DNA from 3 places in the Rahnella sp. 2050 genome. Region 1 is predicted to be linked to each of the others. Evidence: predicted binding sites of a transcription regulator. Region 1 holds the regulator's gene; each other region holds the start of a gene.

Region 1 (4,217 bases):
TGATGCGCACCATGATCTGTTCTGCCAAATCCTGCACTGTCGGCGTCAGCCAGCTTGGACGTTGTGCTTCGATCGGGTCGATGGCTTCACGCCAGGTTGGCACGTTCTGGTTCAGGTAAGTGGTCAGATGCAGCGGCTCACCGAAGTTCACGTAACCCTGGCCGAGATTACGCAACTTGCGCAGCCCGTTCAGCATCTGTGTCAGGCTTTCTTTCTCTTTGGTCGCACCGCGTAATTCTTTCGCGTACGTACCCACTTCCATGACGTGCTCATAACCGATGTAAATCGGTACCAGCGTAATCGGGCGTGAACCGCCGCGCAGCATGGCCTGAATGGTCATGGCCAGCGTGCCCGTTTTCGGCTCCAGCAGACGCCCGGTTCGCGAACGCCCCCCTTCCACAAAGTATTCCACCGAATAACCGCGGCTGAACAGTTCGCCCAGATATTCACGGAAAACCGTCGAATAGAGCTTGTTGCCTTTAAAGGTTCGACGAATAAAGAACGCACCCAGACGGCGGAAAATCGGGCCAGCCGGCCAGAAATTCAGGTTGATACCGGCGGCAATATGCGGCGGTACCAGACCCTGATGATAGAGCACGTAAGACAGCAGCAGATAGTCCATGTGGCTGCGGTGGCAAGGCACATACACAATTTCCTGACCGTCCAGCGCTAACTGGCGTACACGCTCGGCATTATTAACGTTGATGCCTTTGTACAAACGGTTCCACGTCCAGCTCAGCACACGGTCAGAGAGGCGCACGGCTTCATAAGAGAAGTCAGCGGCAATCTCTTCCATCAGGGCGATGGCGTTTTGTTGGGCTTTTTCGTGGGAAATTTTCTTGCTGCGGGCTTCGTCTTCAATCGCTTTCTCAATGGCTTTTGAGGCCAGCAATTTATTGAACAAATCCTGACGTGCCGGAAGGCGCGGACCAACCGCAGCCAGACGCTGACGGGAGAAATGCATCCGCGCCACACGTGCCAGTTTTTGAGCAATCGTCTTATCTGTGCCGTGTTCCGTCGCCATATAACGCAGGGAAACGGTATTGGAGAAACGGACGAAACTGTCCCGCCCCAGCCACAGCACAGCGAAAAATTTCTGGATACCGTTCAGCACGCGCAGATGCGGCGTGTCGTCCTGACCTTCACGGCCCGGTGCACGACCAAACATTACCGACACCGGCAACATCTGAATGTCTAAATCCGGATTATTGCGGTGCAAATCAAGGTAGTCGTGGAACAGCTTTACGGATTCCTGCTTCGGCGTGTAATAAGAGAATACGCGCGGGCCTTCGGCTATAAAGACATGGCTTGGTAGCAGGGTGCCGTCAATTTCCAGCGGAATAAGAGGATCAGGCAGATTCTGCGCCAGACATTGCGCACGCAACGTCAGCAAATCGGCTTTGGAATTATAAGGTAATACGTACAAAATCGGCCGCGTCGGGTCTAAATGCAACTCGGTAACCGGATCTGAAGGTATGACCTTGCTCTTTACCAGCAATGAGAGTGGTAAATTCAATAATGTGTAATAAAGTCTACGCCAACCTGACATAAAAACGTGAAGCCTCTTGTTAGCAATTTCGCCGCAAGGATACCAGAAAGATCCGTGGAGATCTGTGGTCATATAAAAGCTAAAATGCTGCAAACACTCTAAGGATCAGTACCCGAAATGGCGAACCAAGTCACCGGATTTACCCGAATTTATAAAGCGGCCGGCTATTCCTGGAAAGGATTCAAAGCGGCATGGCAAAACGAAGCGGCATTTCGCCAGGAGGCCAGCGTCGCTATCCCGTTAATTTTGCTATCTTTCTGGCTTGATGTCAGCACCATTGAACGTATCCTGCTGGTGGGATCCGTCGTGCTGGTCTGTGTCACGGAGTTGCTCAACAGCGCGGTGGAATGTGCAATAGACCGCATCGGGCCTGAGTTTCATGTGCTTTCTGGTCGCGCAAAAGATATCGGCTCTGCTGCCGTACTTCTGACCATCATATTGGCGATTTTTGTCTGGGTCAGCATCTTTTGGTCGCGATGGTTCTGATTTGGAATCTGCATTCCAGGAATCAACGTTATGCCCTGTTTTTATTCAATCTTAGGTTTTCATTGACCGTTTAGCTGTATATACTCACAGCAAGACTGTATAAACAACCAGGGGGCGGAATGAAAGCTTTAACGACCAGACAACAAGAGGTCTACGACCTTATTCGCGATCATATCTCCACCACCGGTATGCCACCAACCCGCGCAGAGATTGCATCACGTCTGGGGTTCCGTTCTCCCAATGCGGCGGAAGAGCATCTTAAAGCGCTGGCGCGTAAAGGTGTTATTGAGATTGTTTCCGGTGCATCACGCGGCATTCGTCTGCTGATGGAAGAAGAAGAAGGTTTACCGCTGATTGGCCGCGTTGCCGCCGGTGAACCGCTGCTGGCGCAGCAACATATCGAAGGGCACTATCAGATCGATCCGGCAATGTTTAAGCCGAGCGCCGATTTCCTGCTGCGTGTCAGCGGTATGTCGATGCGTGATATTGGTATCCTTGACGGCGATCTGCTGGCCGTGCATAAAACGCAAGACGTGCGTAATGGTCAGGTTGTGGTGGCCCGTATTGATGATGAGGTCACCGTGAAACGCCTGAAAAAACAAGGCAGTGTGGTGCAGTTATTGCCTGAGAACAGCGAGTTTCAGCCGATCGTGGTGGATTTGCGCGAGCAGAATTTCAGCATTGAAGGCTTAGCCGTAGGTGTTATCCGCAACGGCGACTGGATCTGACCTTCGTACTTCGAGCTATCTCTGCGTTGGCTGCCTTCGCGAACCCCGGTCACATACTTGTGTATGCTCCCGGCGTTCGCTTAGTTGCCGCCTTGATATAACGCGAATTACTCGGTCAGATATGACTAAGTCAGAAATTGCTGTGTCAGATAGACAAGACTAAAACTAATTGAATATGGATGGCGGCCGCCTCTGGCATCCATGTGAATTCAAAGAGAAATGCGTTTCTCTCATCATCGCCCCTTTCGGGGCGATGTCATTTACAGGCATAACCTGAACCTCCGGCATGAGATTCTCTATGCAACATCATTCCCTGCGACACACACTCAAAAACACCTTTTTAAGCCCTGCCGATAAAGCGCTCTGGATGCTGGCATTGCCGATGATTTTTTCCAATATCACGGTGCCGCTCCTCGGCCTGGTGGATACCGCAGTGATCGGTCATCTCGACAGCCCGGATTATCTCGGCGGCGTGGCTGTGGGTTCGATGATCACCACTTTCCTTTTTATGCTCTTACTGTTTCTGCGGATGAGTACCACCGGCATGACCGCTCAGGCGCTGGGCGCGAAAGATAATCAGCTTCTGGCGCGTGCTTTTGTACAACCCTTCCTTCTGGCTGTACTGGCGGGCGTCATTATTGTGGTATTCCGTCATCCGCTGATGGAGCTGGCGTTTCACATTGTCGGCGGCAGCCAGCCCGTGCTTGAACAGGCGAGGCTGTTTATCGAAATCCGCTGGTTCAGCGCCCCGGCTTCATTGGCGAATCTGGTGATCCTCGGGTGGTTGCTCGGCATTCAGTACGTTCGCGGGCCGGTGATTTTGCTGATTGCCGGGAATTTGCTGAATATCATTCTGGATCTGTGGCTGGTGATCGGGCTGGGCTGGAACGTGCGTGGCGCAGCCATGGCGACGGCAAGCTCCGAGTATTTCACGCTACTCATCGGGCTGTATTTCGTCTGGCGGGTGATGAAACGACGCGGTATCACCGGCGCAGAAATCACCTCCGCGTGGCGTGGTAATTTGCGCCGTCTTCTCGGGCTTAACCGCGACATCATGCTGCGCTCATTACTGTTGCAGCTTTGCTTTGCATCGCTGACCGTTCTGGGCGCGCGGCTGGGCAGCCACATTGTGGCGGTCAACGCCGTGTTGATGAACCTGCTGACATTTACCGCGTTTGCACTTGACGGTTTTGCTTATGCTATCGAAGCGCATTCCGGTGAGGCATTCGGTGCCCGCAACCGCGAAAAACTGCTGAATGTCTGGCATGCCGCGTGTCGTCAGGCCGGGCTGGTTGCGCTGTTTTTTGCTCTGATTTACGCGCTGGCGGGTGGGGCGATCATTGATGCGCTGACATCATTACCGGAATTGCGTGAGCTGGCGGACCGATATCTTGGCTGGCAAATTATACTGCCGCTGGTGGCTGTCTGGTGCTATTTGCTTGATGGCATGTTTA
Region 2 (4,217 bases), on a different contig from region 1:
TGGCAACACGATCAGGGCTGCAAATGTCGCACCACCACCCACACCGGCAACACCGGCAGAGCTCAGGGTAACAATACCCACTAATGTTGCAATCCATACCGGATCAAACGGGTCGATGCCGACGGTTGGCGCAACCATGACGGCCAACATGGTTGGATACAGACCTGCACAGCCGTTCTGACCAATCGTTGCCCCGAACGATGCCGCAAAGCTGGCGATAGATTCAGGAATACCCAGACGGCGTGTCTGCGCTTCAACGCTCAGCGGGATGGTCGCGGCACTTGAACGGCTGGTGAAGGCAAAAGTCAGCACCGGCCAGACTTTACGGAAGAATTTCGCCGGATTAACACCGGTGAACGACAGCAGTATCGCGTGAACAACAAACATAATGCCAAGACCCAGGTAAGACGCGACCACAAAGCTGCCGAGTTTAATGATGTCCTGAATGTTCGAGCCGGCGACCACTTTGGTCATCAGAGCCAGTACCCCGTACGGGGTCAGTTTCATGACCAGACGCACCAACTTCATCACCCATGCCTGCAGGGTATCGATAAAGGCCAGAATGCGCGGACCTTTTTCTGCATCATCTTTCACCAGTTGCAGGGCGGCTACACCAACGAAGGCTGCGAAGATCACGACGCTGATGATTGATGTCGGACTTGCGCCTGTCAGATCAGCAAACGGGTTCTTAGGTATAAAGGAAAGGATCAACTGAGGCACGCTCAGGTCAGCCACTTTGCCGACATAGTTAGACTGAATTGCCGTCAGTCGCGCCGTTTCCTGCGTACCCTGTACCAGGCCGTCAGCGGTGAGGCCGAACAGGCCCGTCACGAAGATACCCACCAGAGAAGCGATCAGTGTGGTGAACAGCAGGGTACCGATGGTCAGGAAGCTGATTTTCCCCAGCGATGACGCGTTATGCAGTTTCGCTACCGCGCTCAGAATAGAGACGAAAACCAGCGGCATGACGATCATTTGCAGCAACTGGACGTAGCCGTTACCGACAATATTGAACCAGGTAATTGAGGTTTTTAGTACCGGATCATCGGAACCGTAGATCAGCTGTAAAGCCAGGCCAAATACGACACCCATAGCCAGACCCAGTAAAACTTTTTTTGCCAGGCTCCATTGCTTGTGGCGGGTTTGTGCCAGCAGCAAAAGCAGGGCAACGAAAACCACTACGTTAAGAACGAGCGGAAGATTCATACCAGACTCCAAACTTATAATTTTGATAAATGAAACGGGTGTTTCCGGAAAAGGACTGCACCATCCCAAAGCATTGGGGGGCAGAATATCAGTTTGAGGGTCCGAGCATTTATATCCAAAAGGAATTCATTATAACTTTTTGTTGGTATTTGTATTAATTTTCATCATATCGGCAATATTTCATGCTATTCAGATGAATAATTTCAGGATGTGATTAAAAAAGTCAGGATTTATTGCACCAATGATGGGCGTCCAGTCTGGCCAGAAAAGCGTCAGGCCGACCAGCATAAGGCAGAGCGTGCGCTCGAGTTGATTACCTTTCTGGCTGTTAATCAGCGGTAGCCGGAAACGCCATCGACAAGGCCAGAGCAGCGGCACTCCTGCAGGCGTCAGCATATCTGCCAGGATATGGCTCAGGTAACCGATAATCATGGCGTGGAAAGCATCAGCGGGGATCACCCAGTCATGAGGGAAATGAGTGCGTAGCAGGAAAATCCCTCCAGCCACCGCCAGCAAACTGTGAGTGAATCCACGGTGACCAAAAGCCCGGGCGATGGGGGCCGACAACCATTTGAGACGCTGGCCCAGCACCGATTTGGGGTGATCAATATCGGGCAGCAGACAGGTAAGCAAAGACCCTGGAATGATGTGCCACCAGTCACCATGCGCCAGTTCGGGAGAAAGCTGGGCCTTCTTAGCAAATACTGCACAGGCAATTGAGAAAATGAGATGGCCTTCCGCCGTCATGACGCGTCCGAACTGGATAACTGTTATTTTATCCAGTATAAGTGAAACTGTCACAATCTTGGAAGAGATGCCCTGTAACTAATTGTCAACGGACTGATAAAAAACAAAAAAGCGTATAAGAATACGCCTTTCTGGTGTCACTTATTCTGCCCTTAACGCGCGAGCCAACCACCATCGACGGCAATGGTGTAACCATTAACGTAATCAGAGGCTTTCGATGCCAGAAAGACTACCGGCCCCATGACATCTTCCGGCAGACCCCAGCGTCCGGCGGGGATTCTGTCGAGGATTTCTTTGCTGCGTTCTTCATCGGCGCGCAACTGTTCCGTATTGTTAGTCGCCATATACCCCGGCGCAATCGCATTCACATTGACGTTATGCTTCGCCCATTCATTGGCCATCAGTCGGGTCAGACCCATTACTGCGCTTTTTGACGCGGTATAGGAAGGCACCCTGATCCCCCCCTGATACGAGAGCATAGAGGCAATATTTATAATTTTGCCACCGTTACCCTGTTTGATGAACTGCTTCGCCACGGCCTGAGACATAAAGAACAGCGTTTTGCTGTTCACATTCATCACATCATCCCAGTTTTTCTCGCTGAATTCGATGGCATCTTCACGGCGGATAATACCGGCGTTATTGATCAGAATATCGATATGACCAAATTCCCCGACTGCTTTCTCGATCAGCTCAGGAATGCCTGTGATGGTGCTCAGATCAGCCCTCAGATCGAGAAAACGGCGGCCTAACATGGTGACTTTTTTTTCAGTTTCTTCAGGGGCGGAAACGTTAATGCCCACAATATCGCATCCCGCCTGCGCGAGACCCAGCGCCATGCCTTGTCCCAGCCCGGTATTGCAACCGGTGACGATTGCGACTTTGCCGCTTAATTCAAATGAACGGAGGATCATATTCAGAGTCTCTTTTGCAACGGCGCGTTCGCCATAAAAAATGAGTTGCTCTGCCGGTAAGGCAGAGCAAGGGGGAGTTAGCGCAGTTCGCTGACTTTGACGTGATCCATGTCATCGAATACCTGGTTCTCACCGACCATCCCCCAGATGAAGGTATAGTTTTTGGTACCCACTCCGGCGTGAATTGACCAACTAGGAGAGATGACAGCCTGCTCGTTGTGCACTAATAAATGACGGGTTTCCTGTGGTTGCCCCATCATGTGGAACACGGCAGTTTCCGCTTCCATATTGAAGTAGAAATACACTTCCATACGACGTTCATGGGTGTGGCAAGGCATGGTATTCCACAGGCTCCCCTCTTCCAGTTTGGTCAGCCCCATGGTCAGCTGACAGGTTTCCAGAACGTCGGGCACGATGAATTTATTGATGGTGCGGCGGTTGCTGGTAGCTGCATCGCCGATGGTCTGCGGAGAGGCTTCCGCCAGTGTGATTTTTTTGTTCGGGAAAGTCGTGTGTGCCGGCGCACTGTTGTAGTAGAACTTGGCCGGTCTGGAGGCATCAACGCTGCTGAACTCGACCCGCTTTGCCCCTTTGCCGACATACAACGCTTCTTCATGACCAATTTCATAGGTTGTACCGTCAACCACGATCAGACCCGGGCCGCCGATATTAATCACGCCGAGTTCGCGACGTTCAAGAAAATAGCTCACACCAAGCTGTTTACCGACTTCATCACCCACGGATACCGTTTTTTCAGCGGGCATGACGCCGCCGACAATGATGCGGTCGATGTGGCTGTAAGTCATGGTATAGGCATTTTTCTCAAAGATTTTCTCAATGAGGAATTCACGGCGTAATTCAGCGGTATCAAGCGTTTTTGCGTGGTCGCTGTGGATACTTTGACGAACTTGCATGTCGGTGCCTCTCATGAATGACGATATCAAGGAGGACTTACCGGGCTAGTCTGACCGTTGCGTGGCAGTGACAGCGTACAGAAGCAGGAGAGCTCCCGGCTCGTCCTTGTTGCAGGAATCATAGGTTCATTGACATGCGAATTCAATAAAAATGAAATAACGTTTTATTTATTTTATGAGTCAGTTCAAGATTTACGAAATTAAACGAAGCTTCAAAAATTGTGGCAGGAGAAATGCGTAGAGAAGGTATATGGAAAGGAGAGAAAGCAGAGAAGGTGCGCAGCGGCATGAGCGGCTGCGCATAAATTTTAGCTGATGTGTGCCACACGCAATTCTTCGAGGGAAGAAAGTTTGACATCGGCAAGCGCCCAGCGTGGATCCACACTGTATTCATGGTCCGGCACCACCACCGAGCGCATACGCGCGGCTTTGGTGG
Region 3 (4,217 bases), on a different contig from region 1:
TGGCCATGGCCAACGGTCAACTGGTCTCCACACTGAACCAAACAAAAAATACGCTACAGACCCGGCTGAAAGGAGATCGTGGCCAGAAAGGGACCCGCCGGACATTACATTATTATTTTGTGGTGCAGGATATTCATGAGCGCGCCAGCTCGTCCCACGTGCAGTACCTCAAACTCAGTGAACAATTTCATCACAGTGATATTCTGTTCCGCTTTCAGCGCCTGATGAGCATGCAGGCGCGGGCCTGTTTACAGCTGTCACAATGCATTCTTTATCGCCAGCAATATACCCACAACAGCCAGTTCGAACGGGCGTTTTCCCGGCTGGAAGAAGCCCTCAAACGTCTGGAATCTCATCACGAACACCGTGAGACATTACAGGCGTTACGCCATCTTTTACGCAATCTGCATGCGATTGACGCGCAACTGGCAAATATCGAGTCGGAGCAGTCTCTGCCGGAAAACCAGACCGGCAAAAGCCCGTTTGCGGAAGACCGTCTGACTGGCCTTGATGATATCTGGCTGCGCATTTCCCGCCATTTTACGCCGCAATCGGTGTTGTTCCGTCACGCAATTCGTATGTCTGTCGTGCTCTTTGTAGGCTACGTTTTCATTCAGGTCAGCGGCTTAAATCACGGCTACTGGATCTTGCTCACCAGTCTTTTTGTCTGTCAACCAAACTACAGTGCGACCCGCCGGAGGTTAGCTCTGAGGATAATCGGAACACTCGCCGGTATTGCTCTCGGGATCCCTATCTTGTATTTCGTTCCGTCCGTTGACGGGCAAATGATTCTGATCGTCATCAGCGGGTTATTGTTCTTTGCGTTCCGCACAGTGCAATACGCGCAGGCCACAATGTTCATCACCCTTCTGGTGTTGTTATGCTTCAATTTGTTAGGCGAAGGATTTGAAGTCGCTATCCCGAGAGTAATCGATACGCTGATTGGTTGTGGTATCGCCTGGGCGGCAGTGACCTTTATATGGCCCGACTGGAAATTCAGGCAACTTGATAAGGTGGTCAGAAAAACGTTCGATGCTAATTGCCGTTATCTTGATGCTATTCTGGTGCAGTACCATCAGGGGAAAGACAACAGTCTCGAGTACCGTCTGGCCCGCCGTGATGCGCATAATTGCGATGCCGAACTGGCGTCCGTGGTGTCGAACATGAGCTCTGAGAGAAATAACGAACCGGCGACACTCGAAGCGGCGTTTCGCCTGTTATGCCTCAATCATACTATGCTGAGCTACATTTCAGCGCTGGGTGCCCATCGCGAAAAACTCAATGATGCCGAAACCCTGAGGTTGCTGGATGATGCAGCATGCTGCGTTGACGGCGCTTTGCATCATCTGCCTTCTGAAGCAGAACGCATCCAACACGCGCTCGGTGAACTCACTGCACGTATTCAGATGCGTACAACGGATATCGACAGTAAAGAGCAGCTCGTGCTTCAGCAAATTGGATTACTGGTGGCTCATTTGCCTGAGCTCACCAGTCTTAATACTAAGATCCTGCCGGCACAAAATCGGCTCTAGTTGCAGATAACTTACGCAAACTTAGTGCACAACCGTTGATAGCTGCTCTTGGTGATGGTTAAACCAGTGAGTTAATGACTCTCTGGATTCCATCGGCAAAGCGGCTTCATGGAAGCCCAAAATTGCCCCTTCGAGTGCCATCAGTAAATTAATCCCTAAATTCTTTTTTTTAATGGCACACAGTTTGAGGTAGGTATGGCAGGCCCCCTGTAACCGCAAGTCCCCCGAGTTCTCAATGCCGACTTGCCAGAGCATCCTTTCTAGCGCCAGCGAGAGATTGGGTAAATCTTTCAATCGGACCGCTTCGTTGTTTTTTTTCAGCTCTATATCCCGCAACATCCCTTGCAACGATAATCTGCCCAGCTCGCACAGTGCCTGGTGATCACTCCATTGCCGGGCACTCACTTTGAAATAACGCAACTGCACATCCATGCCTCGCTTGCGATAGGTCAGCCTCTCCATCTTTTTGCGGCGAAAATGAGTTTCGGTTTCTCCGGTCGCTCGCAGATAGAGTTCACCATCAGAAACCAGGGCGAACATGACGCGGTCAGCGGACAAGCTCATCCCCCCAAATTGGGTGCGGGAACGAATATTACCCAACGGGGCAAAAATATCCAGACACTCAAGCACTCGTTTTTTTGATTTGTTTATCATTGCGTTATCCTTTTCACGTTAATCCCTTGCTTCCATTTTGAGTTACCAAAACAGCTAAAAGCAAAATACGCAATCTTATGAACTCCAACAAACATAAAATGCCGTTACAGCCTGTTGCCTTCAAAATTTGCGAGATATCTTGGAAAAATTGGGTTGATCTTTGCTCACCGCCAGAGTACTGTACATACATACAGTAACTCACTGGAGTACATCATTATGCGAACTCAACACCATACAAATCATCATTTTAGTCAGCTTGCTTTGCCCGTCACTCCGTCACAGGTAAATACGTCTGCATCCTTGAATAATGGTCTGATCACTGAGTTCGTCTATAGTGCGAGCCAACCTGCTTTTGCGCAGTTATTACTGCCCTTACTGCAACACCTGGGTATGCAGTCTCGCTGGTTGTTGTGGCTCACACCTCAACAAAAACTGAGCCGTCATTGGTTATCTCAGTCAGGTCTGCCGGTGGATAAGATGGTGCAAGTTAATCAAATTACGGCGATGTCGACGGTAGATGCGATGGAGAAAGCCTTGCAGACGGGTAACTACAGTGTCGTGTTGGGATGGCTTCCGGATTTGAGTGATACTGAGAGGGAAAGATTGCAAATTGCAGCACGCCAGGGTGGTGCTTACGGCTTCATAATGAGACCGACAAATGAACAGAATTCAGCTTGTGGACATCATTCCACAGTAAAAATTCACTCTTCCGTATACCATTAGTTCAAAATAGGAATCTTCCTATGAAAATAATGCGGAACTTAGTGATTTGTGCTGAATAATGCCTGCAAGCCAGTAAAAACGGGCTTCCGGAATGCAGATTAGTGCCAGATTTTGTCAGCAAATTGCCAAAGCCGTTAAGAAATGTGTCCGTTTTTCCCTTTTTTTCCACGGTGTTAACACATCAAGCTTGTAAGTTTCGCGCCACGTTGTAGACTTTACAACGCCAAGGTTGCTCGATAATGCCAACGTAAAGTGGCAAGTTCTGAAATGAAGCAATAATCTTGGCGTAAGGATTTTAACCAAGGGCTTAAAAAGCTTAAAGCTCAATTGCCTATTTGGATGATAACGAGGCGCAAAATGAAAAAGACAGCTATCGCATTAGCAGTGGCACTGGCAGGTTTCGCTACCGTAGCGCAAGCCGCCCCTAAAGATAACACCTGGTATACCGGTGGTAAATTGGGCTGGTCCCAATACCATGACACTGGTTTCGCAAACGCTTACAACGGTATCGGCAACGGCCCTACCCACGAAAGCCAACTGGGTGCAGGTGCGTTCTTGGGTTACCAAGCGAACCAATACCTGGGCTTTGAAATGGGATATGACTGGCTTGGCCGTATGCCTTACAAAGGCAGCGTAAATAACGGCGCGTTCAAAGCACAAGGCGTTCAGCTGGCTGCTAAACTGAGCTACCCGCTGACTGACGATCTGGACCTGTACACCCGTCTGGGTGGTATGGTTTGGCGTGCAGATGCTAAAGGTAACTTCAACAACGGTGCTAATGGTCGCGTAAGTGATCATGACACTGGTGTTTCTCCACTGGCAGCAGTTGGTGTTGAATACGCAGTAACCAAAAACTGGGCTACCCGTCTGGATTACCAGTGGGTTAACAACATTGGTGACGCGGCTACCGTTGGTGCACGTCCTGATAACGCAATGCTGTCTGTAGGTGTTTCTTACCGTTTCGGTCAAGATGAAGCAGCTGCTCCAGTTGTTGCTCCAGCACCAGCTCCAGCTCCAGTTGTAGAGACTAAGAAATTCACTCTGAAATCTGACGTTCTCTTCAACTTCAACAAAGCGACTCTGAAACCAGAAGGCCAACAGGCTCTGGATCAGCTGTACAGCCAGTTGAGCTCTATCGATCCTAAAGACGGTTCTGTTATCGTTCTGGGTTACACCGACCGTATCGGTTCAGAACAATACAACCAGAAACTGTCTGAGCAACGTGCTCAGAGCGTAGTAGATTACCTGGTATCTAAAGGTATCCCTGCTAACAAGATCTCTGCACAAGGCCAAGGTAAATCTAACCCA

The links. The regulator LexA, encoded in region 1, represses DNA repair genes until DNA is damaged. The targets are predictions, from matches to a motif close to TNCTGTATGTACATACAGNA.
Region 2: a site for LexA is predicted at 1,972-1,991, ahead of ABIC79_RS20340 (metal-dependent hydrolase). Genes of this name have one in related genera too.
Region 3: a site for LexA is predicted at 2,363-2,382, ahead of sulA (SOS-induced cell division inhibitor SulA). Genes of this name have one in related genera too.

What each region holds. Positions count from the first base shown of each region.
Region 1 covers NZ_JBEPKE010000002.1:27,106-31,322, forward strand. Annotated here, with positions in the region: gene plsB (glycerol-3-phosphate 1-O-acyltransferase PlsB) at 1-1,549, opposite strand, end outside; gene ABIC79_RS07365 (diacylglycerol kinase) at 1,667-2,035, shown strand; gene lexA (transcriptional repressor LexA) at 2,155-2,763, shown strand; gene dinF (MATE family efflux transporter DinF) at 3,062-4,217, shown strand, end outside.
Region 2 covers NZ_JBEPKE010000006.1:130,288-134,504, forward strand. Annotated here, with positions in the region: gene ABIC79_RS20335 (L-cystine transporter) at 1-1,206, opposite strand, end outside; gene ABIC79_RS20340 (metal-dependent hydrolase) at 1,396-1,953, opposite strand; gene kduD (2-dehydro-3-deoxy-D-gluconate 5-dehydrogenase KduD) at 2,106-2,867, opposite strand; gene kduI (5-dehydro-4-deoxy-D-glucuronate isomerase) at 2,945-3,781, opposite strand; gene hxpB (hexitol phosphatase HxpB) at 4,090-4,217, opposite strand, start outside.
Region 3 covers NZ_JBEPKE010000001.1:904,632-908,848, forward strand. Annotated here, with positions in the region: gene yccS (YccS family putative transporter) at 1-1,532, shown strand, start outside; gene ABIC79_RS04070 (TfoX/Sxy family DNA transformation protein) at 1,554-2,186, opposite strand; gene sulA (SOS-induced cell division inhibitor SulA) at 2,403-2,909, shown strand; gene ompA (porin OmpA) at 3,267-4,217, shown strand, end outside.